3 regions of the Streptomyces sp. NPDC087310 genome follow, and region 2 is predicted to be linked to each of the others. Evidence: riboswitches for the same ligand, from Rfam matches in the RefSeq annotation. Region 2 holds a riboswitch; each other region holds the start of a gene.

Region 1 (3,249 bases), on a different contig from region 2:
GGTCCCGCTGGGCCAGGAGCGCACGCTCAGTGACTTCGAAGGCAGTCTTGAGGAGGAGCTGGGCCGCATCCTCGCCGAGGAGAACGCCGGCTGACGGTCCGCGGAGGGGGCCGTCCGGGTGATTCTGGTGTCCCGGGTGGGCTCCGCCCGGCCTACTTCTTGCGGCGGCGGCCCCGGCCGCCCGGTCCGCGCACCGGCGGGGTCGGTACCAGGACCCCCGGGGCCTCCTGAAGCTCCCACTCCGGACCGGCCCCGGGTCCCGCCCCCGGTCCGTCCGGTCCGTCCGGGGCGGGCGGCGCGGACGGGGCGGGCGGCGCGGACGGGGCCGCGGGGCTCTCCGGGGCGGACCGGTCGGCGGAGACCACCAGCGCCGCCAGCGCCGTCGTCACCGGCACCGACGCGACCAGACCGATCGACCCCACCAGCGTCCGTACGATCTCCTCCGCCACCAGCTCACTGTTGGCGACCGCCCCCACGCTCGACTGCGCGATCGAGAAGAGCAGCAGCAGCGGCAGCGCGGCACCCGCGTAGGCCAGCACCAGCGTATTGACCACCGACGCGATGTGGTCCCGGCCGATCCGGATCCCCGCCCGGTACAGCGCCCGCGGCCCCATCGTCGGGTCGGCCTGGCGCAGCTCCCACACCGCCGAAGTCTGCGTCACCGTCACATCGTCGAGCACACCGAGCGAACCGATGATCACCCCGGCCAGCAGGAGGCCGCTCATGTCGATCTCCGGGTAGAGGCCGTGGATCAGCCCCGTGTTGTCATCAGTGTTGCCGGTCAGGCTCGCCCAGCCGATGAAGAGCGACCCCAGCAGGCCGATCAGCAGCAGCGAGATCAGGGTGCCGAGCACCGCCACCGAGGTACGGGCCGTCAGGCCGTGGCACAGATACAGCGCGACCAGCATGATCGCGCTCGCCCCCACCACCGCCACCACCAGCGGATTCGAGCCCTGGAGGATCGCCGGCAGGATGAACAGCGTCAGGATCGCGAACGAGACCACGAGCGCGACCAGCGCCATGACCCCTCGCATCCGCCCCACCACGATCACCGCGATCGCGAAGATCCCGGCCAGCAGCGTCAACGGGAACTGGCGGTCCACATCGGACACCGAGTACTGGAGATCCCGGGGAGCGTCCGGCGCATAGGCGACCACAACACCCTGTTTCACGTGAAACTGCCGCGGCGCGTCCGGCTGGACGATCTCGATGAAAGTGTGACCCTTCTCCTTGCCGCTCTTCAGCTCGACCGTCGCCTTCTTGCACTCGCCGGTCTCCTCCCGCACCGCCTCGCGGCCCTGGGGCGTCGAGGTGTCACCGGTCGACGGGACCTGCGAGGCGTTCACGTCCTTGCAGGCGACCCGCTCAAGCTGGACCACCTGGCCCTCGAAGGTCTGCCGGTCGAAACCCACACCGGTCCGCTCGTGCGCGGGCGCACCGCCCGGCCAGAGCACGGCGAGCCCGACCACCACGGCGGCCGCGAACGGAATCAGCACCGCCGCGATCACCTTGCGGAGGTGCCGGGAGACCGGCACGGCGGGGCCATGACTGTGCGAGTGGCCGTGCGATTCGTGAGACTGCGTGGGTGGGGTCACCGACCGATCATCGCAAGAAGGTGGAGGAAGCGTGGGGCCCTCTGTTCAGCGCGCCCGATATGACGCTAGCGTGGGGGCACCTTTGCACACGCGGGAGCTCGGAGCACCGGGCTGAGAGGGCGCTGACGTGTAGTCCCGGGGACGGTTACCCGGACACCTGCGCTGCGCCGACCGCTGAACCTGTTACCGGGTAATGCCGGCGTAGGGAGTAGGTCTCATGACCATTCAGGACGCACACACGCCTGCCTCCGGCTCGGAGGACACCAGCGCGGACCCGGCCCCCTCGGGCGGGACCGCGGGCGAACGGTCCATCGGCTGGCACAAGGGATACATCGAGGGGTCCCGCCCCGATCTCCGGGTGCCGGTCCGCCAGGTCCACCTCACCAACGGCGCGGATGTCACGCTGTACGACACCTCGGGGCCGTACACGGATCCCACCGTCGACACCGACGTACGCCGCGGTCTCGCGCCGCTGCGGGAGAACTGGATCATCGGCCGCGGCGACACCGAGGAGTACGCGGGCCGGCCGCCCCGCCCCGAGGACGACGGGCTCAAGCACACCTCCCCGCGCGGGGGGCAGCTCCGGAGCGGAACGACCGATCTGCGGGGGCTCGACGCGGTCTTCCCCGGGCGGCCACGCCAGCCGCGCCGTGGCCGCCCGGGCCGGGCGGCCACCCAGCTCGCGTACGCCCGCCGGGGGGAGGTCACCCCGGAGATGGAGTACGTCGCGATCCGCGAGAACGTCTCCCCGGAGGTCGTCCGCGAGGAGATCGCCGCCGGCCGCGCCGTACTGCCGGCCAACGTCAACCACCCGGAGATCGAGCCGATGATCATCGGCAAGCGGTTCCTGGTGAAGGTCAACGCCAACATCGGCAACTCCGCGGTCACCTCCTCCATCGAGGAGGAGGTGGAGAAGATGACGTGGGCGACCCGCTGGGGCGCGGACACGGTCATGGACCTCTCCACCGGCCGCAACATCCACACCACCCGCGAGTGGGTGCTGCGCAACTCCCCCGTGCCCATCGGCACCGTGCCGCTCTACCAGGCGCTCGAAAAGGTCGACGGCAAGGCCGAGGAGCTGACCTGGGAGATCTACAAGGACACGGTGATCGAACAGGCCGAGCAGGGCGTCGACTACATGACGGTCCACGCCGGTGTCCTGCTGCGGTACGTGCCGCTCACCGCCCGCCGCAAGACCGGCATCGTCTCGCGCGGCGGCTCGATCATGGCCGCCTGGTGCCTCGCGCACCACAAGGAGTCGTTCCTGTACGAGAACTTCGACGAGCTGTGCGAGATCCTCGCCGCGTACGACGTGACGTACTCCCTCGGCGACGGTCTGCGGCCGGGCTCCATCGCGGACGCCAACGACGAGGCGCAGTTCGCCGAGTTGCGCACACTGGGCGAGCTCAACTCGATCGCCAAGAGCCACCACGTACAGACGATGATCGAGGGCCCGGGCCATGTCCCGATGCACAAGATCAAGGAGAACATCGACCTCCAGCAGGAGATCTGCGAGGAGGCGCCGTTCTACACACTCGGCCCGCTGACCACCGATGTGGCCCCGGCGTACGACCACATCACCTCCGGGATCGGCGCGGCGATGATCGCCTGGTGGGGTACGGCGATGCTCTGCTACGTCACGCCCAAGGAACAT
Region 2 (3,249 bases):
AGGAGTTGCGCGGTCTGCCGGTAGATCTCGACCTCAAGGGTGGAGAAGCCGGGACCGCCGAGGATCTGTACGACGCCGAAGGAGGTGAAGGTGAAGAGGAAGACCATCAGCGCCGCGGCGGCGACGGCGGGGGCGAGCGCGGGAAGCGTCACACGCCACCACGCCGCGAGACGCCCGGCGCCCAGTACACGCGCGGCTTCCTCCTGGCGCGGGTCGAGCTGTGACCACAGGCCGCCCACGGTGCGTACGACCACCGCGTAGTTGAAGAAGACATGGGCGAGAAGGATGGCCCAGACGGTGGTGTCGAGCCGTACGCCCCACAGGTCGTCGAGGAGACCGCCGCGTCCGAGAAGGGCCAGGAAGGCGGTGCCGACGACGACGGTGGGCAGCACGAAGGGCACGGTGACGACGGCGCGCAGGAGTTGCTTCCCCGGGAAGGCGAAGCGCGCGAAGACATAGGCGCCGGGCAGCGCGATCAGCAGTGTGAGCGCGGTGGAGGCGAGCGCCTGCCACGTGGTGAACCACAGGACGCCGAGGATGTCGGGGCGGCTCAGTACGTCGCCGACGCGGCCGAACTGCCAGGCACCGTCCGCCTTGAGGCCGCGGCCGACGATCGCGGCCACGGGATAGGCGAAGAAGACGGCGAAGAAGGCGAGAGGCCCGGCCATGAGGGCGAGGCGTACAGCGTTTCCACGCCCACGCCCACGTCGGCGCCCTTGCCGCTCCAGGCGCCGCAAAGCGCCCCGTAGGCCGCCCCGTACGCCGCCACCGCGCCGCACGGCGCCTCGCCCGCTCCGGCCGTCCCGCGCCGCCCGGCCCTTCTCCTCGGCGGTTACTTCACTACGAGTGAGGACCACGACTGGATCCACTGCTCACGGTTGGCGGCGATGCGGTCGGGTGCCACGGTCTCGGGCCGGTCGACGGTCGCGCCGAACTTCGTGAACAGCTCGGGCAGCGCGACGCCCTTGACCACCGGGTTGACGAACATGTTCAGCGGCATGTCCGCCTGGAATTTCTCACTGATCAGGAAGTCCAGCAGGGCCTTGCCGCCCGCCACGTTCTTCGCGCCGTCGAGCAGCCCCGCGAACTCGGTCTGCCGGAAGCACGTACCCGTGGAGACTCCTGTCGGGGCCTGCTGGGGCTGCGGCTTCGCGTACAGCACCTCGACAGGCGGGCTGGAGGCGTACGAGACGACCAGCGGCCGGTCGCCCTTGGCCTTCTTGCCGCCCGCGGAGCCGGAGAAGCTCTCGTTGTACGCCTGCTCCCAGCCGTCGACGACCTGGACGCCGTTGGCCTTGAGCTTCTTCCAGTAGTCCTGCCAGCCGTCGTCCCCGTAGCGCGCGACGGTACCCAGGAGGAAGCCGAGGCCGGGCGAGGAGGTCGCTGCGTTCTCGGTGACGAGGAGGTTCTTGTACTGGGGCTTGATCAGGTCGTCGAAGGACTGCGGCGGCGCAAGCTTCTTGTCCGCGAAGTACTTCTTGTCGTAGTTAATACAAATATCGCCGTTGTCGATCGGGGTGACCCGATGCTTCTCCTTGTCGAGCCGCACGCTCGCGTCGACCCGGTCCAGGCCCTTCGCCTCGTACGGCGTGAACAGGCCGTTGTCGAGGGCGCGGGAGAGCAGGGTGTTGTCGACACCGAAGAAGACGTCGCCCTGGGGCGATCCCTTGGTCAGGATCTCCTTGTTGAGCGCCGCGCCGGCATCGCCGCTCTTCAGCACCTTGACGGTGTAGCCGGTCTCCTTGGTGAACTCCTTCAGCACCGCGGGGGACGCGTTGAACGAGTCATGGCTGACGAGGGTGACGGTCTTGGACTTCGTGCCACCGCTCCCCCCGTCGCCGGACGACGCTGAGCCGTCGGAGCCGCCACAGGCGGCGAGGGTGGCGACACCGAGGGTCGCCGCGAGCGCGGCGTACGCCGCGTTTCTGACGCCGGTACGGGTACGGATGGTGCTCACTGATTTTCCTCCTGGGATGTCCAGGAGAAGACGCGGCCCTGTCCGGGGGCCGGCCGTAGGTACGGTCCGGGCCCCGGACAGGGCGCAACAGCTTGAGTGATGTCCGAACTTCCTACCCAGAATGACCTGGGCAAGGTTCAGAGGGTCTGCGACCGCTGCCCGCTCTCACGGACATGTGCCGCACTCTCAGCGCTGTGGCGCTCCCCTGTCGGAAAATATGCAATGCGTTTCGAGCCAAGGTTACCCCCAGGCCCCGCTAGCGCTCCGTGGCGGCCAACTGTCCGCACGCCCCGTCGATCTCCTGACCACGTGTGTCCCGCACGGTCACCGGCACGCCGTGCGCCGCGATCGCCTCGACGAACTTCTTCTCGTCCTCCGGGCGCGACGCCGTCCACTTCGAGCCCGGCGTCGGGTTGAGCGGGATCAGGTTGACGTGGACCCGCTTGCCCTTGAGGAGCCGACCCAGCCGGTCGCCACGCCATGCCTGGTCGTTGATGTCGCGGATCAGGGCGTACTCGATGGAGATCCGGCGGCCGGACTTCTCCGCGTACTCCCACGCGGCGTCCAGCACCTCCCGTACCTTCCAGCGCGTATTGACCGGAACGAGGGTGTCGCGCAGCTCGTCGTCGGGGGCGTGCAGGGAGACCGCGAGCCGGCACTTGAAGCCCTCGTCGGCGAAGCGCAGCATCGCGGGCACCAGTCCGACCGTGGAGACGGTGATCCCGCGCTGCGAGATGCCCAGACCGTCCGGCTCGGGGTCGGTGAGCCGGCGGATCGCGCCGACGACGCGCTTGTAGTTGGCGAGGGGCTCGCCCATGCCCATGAAGACGATGTTGGACAGCCGCGCGGGGCCACCGGGGACCTCGCCGTCGCGCAGGGCGCGCATCCCGTCGACGATCTGGTGGACGATCTCCGCGGTGGACAGGTTGCGGTCCAGCCCGGCCTGTCCGGTCGCGCAGAAGGGGCAGTTCATCCCGCAGCCCGCCTGCGACGAGATGCACATGGTGACCCGGTCGGGATAGCGCATCAGTACGGACTCGACGAGCGTGCCGTCATGCAGCCGCCAGAGCGTCTTACGGGTCGTGTCGTCGTCGCACGAGATGTGCCGTACCACCGACATCAGCTCGGGCAGCAGTTCCGTCGCGAGTTTCTGTCGCGCGGCGGCCGGGATGTCGGTCCACTGCTCGGGATCGTGCGCGTAGCGCGCGAAGTAGTGCTGCGACAGTTGCTTGGCGCGGAACGCCTTCTCCCCGATGGCGGCGACGGCCTCGCGGCGCTCGGCGGGGGTGAGG
Region 3 (3,249 bases), on a different contig from region 2:
CGTCGGTGAAGTGGTCGTCCCTCAGGAGCGTCAGGGTCCCGGCGAGGCCCTTGACGACCTTGTTGCCGTCAATGAAGGCCGCGGGCACCTGGAGCGTCCTGTTCTCACCCCGGCGCACGGCGATGAGCTGGCCTTCCTTGACCAACTGCCGCACGCGCGTCACCTCGACATCGAGCATTTCGGCGATATCGGGCAGGTGAAGCCAGGCGGGGACGAGAGCATCGATCTTTGCGTCAATCTCGGTCACAGGACAAGCGTGCCATCCCGGACTGACAGTGGGCACCCCGAGCCACCCCGGACGGGGTCGAAACCAGGCCGTATCGGCCTTTCGAGCCCTCCGCGCACCCGGAAAACCCGGCGGGCGTGCCCGAGTGGAAAGCCCGGAGTCCTCAGAGAGCCCGGAGCGCTCAGAGCGCCCGGAGTTCAGAGCGCCCGGAGTACCGCCTTGCGCAGCGGCACCGCCGGATCGGCCGCCGGCTCCGGGTCCAGCCGCGCGCCCGCCTCGATCAGCTTGCGGCCCTGGGCCAGGTCACGGGGTCTTCCGACGGCCAGCAGGGCCACCAGGACGCCGTCGCGCAGCCAGACCACCGACCAGGCCGCCCCCGCGGGGTCGCCGCGCCTCACCAGGGTGTCGGCCGCCGGGTGGTGGCCCGCGTACTGGACGAACCGGCCGAACTGCTCCGACCAGAAGTACGGCACGGGGTCGTAGACCGGGTCGGTCTCCCCGGCGGCCTGCGCGGCGACCGTGAGCGGCCCCTGGAGCGCGTTGTCCCAGTGGTGGACGAGCAGCCGTTCGCCGTAGCGCGCGGACGGGAAGGACGCGCAGTCGCCGACCGCGTACACGTCGGGCAGCGAGGTGCGCAGCCGCTCGTCCGCGGTGACCGAGCCGTCCGCGCCCAGCGCGATGCCGGAGCCGGCCAGCCAGGCCGTCGCGGGCCGCGCGCCGATGCCCACGACCACCGCGTCGGCGGGGAGCCCGCGGCCGTCCGCGAGGACCACCGTGCCCGCCTCGACGCCGGCCACCCGGGCGTGCGTCAGCAGCGTGGCGCCGCTCTCCGCGTACCAGCCGGTCATGGGCGCGGCGACCTCGGCCGGCAGGGCGCCCGCGAGCGGCCGGTCGGCCGCTTCCACGACCGTCACGGCGCACCCGGCCTCGCGGGCGGCGGTGGTGAACTCCGCGCCGATCCACCCGGCGCCCACGACGACGACCCGCTGCCGCCGCTCCAGCACGGGGCGCAGCCGTTCGGCGTCGTCGAGGGTGCGCAGCGGATGGACGCCGGGCACGCCCTCCGTGCCGGGCAGTACGGCGGCCTCGGCGCCGGTGGCGATGACCAGCACGTCGTACGGGACGGGCCCGGCGGTGGTGTCGATCTCCCGGGCGGACGGGCGCAGCCCGGTGGCTTTCAGGCCCACCCTGAGGTCGACGGAGAGGGCCGCGAAGTCGATGTCGAAGGCCGATCCCTCGGCCTGGCCGAGCAGGACGGCCTTGGAGAGCGGGGGCCGGTCGTAGGGCGGGTGGGGTTCCTCACCGATCAGGGCGATCCGGCCGTCGTACCCCTTCTCGCGCAGGGCCACGGCGGTCTGTACGCCCGCCATGCCCGCGCCGACGACGACCACTCCGGGCCCGTCCGTCCGCCCGTCCCGCCCGAGTCCCTGCGTCAGTTCGCTCACCCGGCCACCTTAGAGAGGCGGTGTCCGTCCCGTGAACGGGCCACGGCCGGCACTCCCTTACCGCACGGCACACCGCGCGTTAGGCTTTCCGTCGACACTACCTCGCGGGAGTCCGGACGCACCGGGCTGAGAGGGAGGCTGGAGCGGCCTCCGACCGTACGAACCTGATCCGGGTCATGCCGGCGAAGGGAGGGGCTGGACGCCCATGCAGTCATCCCAGCGGTCACCTCTGGAACAACCGCCCCATGGAGCACACGGCACGTCCGCCTCCACGGGGTACGACGTCCTCGTCGTCGGGGGCGGGATCATCGGTCTGGTCACCGCCTGGCGGGCGGCGCAGCGCGGGCTGCGGACCGCTCTCGCCGACCCCGATCCGGGCGGCGGCGCGGCGCGCGTCGCGGCGGGCATGCTCGCCGCCGTCACCGAACTCCACCACGGCGAGCAGACCCTGCTCGGCCTCAACCTCGCCTCCGCCGAGCGCTATCCCGCGTTCGTCGCGGAGCTGGAGGAGGCGAGCGGCCGGGACACCGGCTACCGCGCGTGCGGCACGCTCGCCGTGGCGCTGGACTCCGACGACCGCGCCCAGCTCCGTGAGCTGCACGCCCTCCAGGTGCGCTCGGGGCTGACGTCCGAGTGGCTCACGGGGCGCGAATGCCGGCGCCTGGAGCCGATGCTCGCGCCGGGCGTCCGTGGTGGTCTGCGGGTCGACGGCGACCACCAGATCGATCCGCGGCGGCTCGCCGCGGCGCTCCTGACGGCCTGCGAGCGGGCCGGGGTGGTCTTCCACCGCTCCTGGGCGCGGCGGCTCTCCGTCGTACGGGACCGGGCCGTCGGCGCCGTCCTGACCGACGGCGGCGCGCTCGGCGCGGACCGGGTGGTGCTGGCGGGCGGCAGCCTCAGCGGCGGGCTGGCGGGCGTGCCCCCGGAGGCCGTACCGCCCGTACGGCCCGTCAAGGGGCAGGTGCTGCGGCTGGCGGTGCCCCGTCCTTACGCGCCCTTCCTGTCCCGGACGGTGCGGGCCGTGGTGCGCGGCTCCCAGGTCTATCTCGTGCCGCGCGAGAACGGCGAGCTGGTCGTCGGCGCGACCAGCGAGGAGCTGGGCTGGGACACGACGGTCACGGCGGGCGGGGTGTACGAGCTGCTGCGGGACGCGCACGAGCTGGTGCCCGGCATCACCGAGCTGCCGCTGACCGAGACCCGCGCGGGGCTGCGCCCCTGTTCGCCGGACAACGCGCCGCTGCTGGGGCCGACCGTGCTGCCGGGGCTCTCACTGGCCACCGGCCACTACCGCAACGGGGTGCTGCTGACGCCGGTCACCGGTGAGGTGCTGGCGACCGTCCTGACGACCGGTGAACTGCCGCCCGAGGCCGCGCCCTTCACCCCGTTGCGCTTCTCCCCCGCCGCGTCCGGCTCCCCCACCATGACCGGCTCCCCCACCGTGACCGGTTCTCCCGCCGCGTCCGGCTCCCCTACCGCGACCGGTTCCCCGTCCGTATCCCTGGAGCAGCCCGTATGAACACCGCCGTGATGTACGTGTCCGTCAACGGCGAGCCACGCGAGTTCGCCGCCGCGACCACG

Evidence for each region. A riboswitch is a leader RNA that binds a small molecule or an ion and turns the genes downstream of it on or off. The one in region 2 is predicted to bind thiamine pyrophosphate.
Region 1: linked by a shared signal. The riboswitch ahead of thiC (phosphomethylpyrimidine synthase ThiC) and the one ahead of ACIO3P_RS36040 (thiamine ABC transporter substrate binding subunit) in region 2 are both predicted to bind thiamine pyrophosphate.
Region 3: linked by a shared signal. The riboswitch ahead of thiO (glycine oxidase ThiO) and the one ahead of ACIO3P_RS36040 (thiamine ABC transporter substrate binding subunit) in region 2 are both predicted to bind thiamine pyrophosphate.

Annotation. Positions count from the first base shown of each region.
Region 1 covers NZ_JBIUYF010000003.1:393,835-397,083, forward strand. The annotation lists gene ACIO3P_RS12325 (SsgA family sporulation/cell division regulator) at 1-94, shown strand, start outside; gene ACIO3P_RS12330 (YibE/F family protein) at 153-1,595, opposite strand; TPP riboswitch at 1,676-1,820, shown strand; gene thiC (phosphomethylpyrimidine synthase ThiC) at 1,813-3,249, shown strand, end outside.
Region 2 covers NZ_JBIUYF010000012.1:95,545-98,793, forward strand. The annotation lists gene ACIO3P_RS36035 (ABC transporter permease) at 1-668, opposite strand, end outside; gene ACIO3P_RS36040 (thiamine ABC transporter substrate binding subunit) at 833-1,957, opposite strand; TPP riboswitch at 2,049-2,174, opposite strand; gene rlmN (23S rRNA (adenine(2503)-C(2))-methyltransferase RlmN) at 2,214-3,249, opposite strand, start outside.
Region 3 covers NZ_JBIUYF010000011.1:202,571-205,819, forward strand. The annotation lists gene ACIO3P_RS35595 (Rv2175c family DNA-binding protein) at 1-247, opposite strand, end outside; gene ACIO3P_RS35600 (NAD(P)/FAD-dependent oxidoreductase) at 424-1,596, opposite strand; TPP riboswitch at 1,766-1,879, shown strand; gene thiO (glycine oxidase ThiO) at 1,877-3,187, shown strand; gene thiS (sulfur carrier protein ThiS) at 3,199-3,249, shown strand, end outside.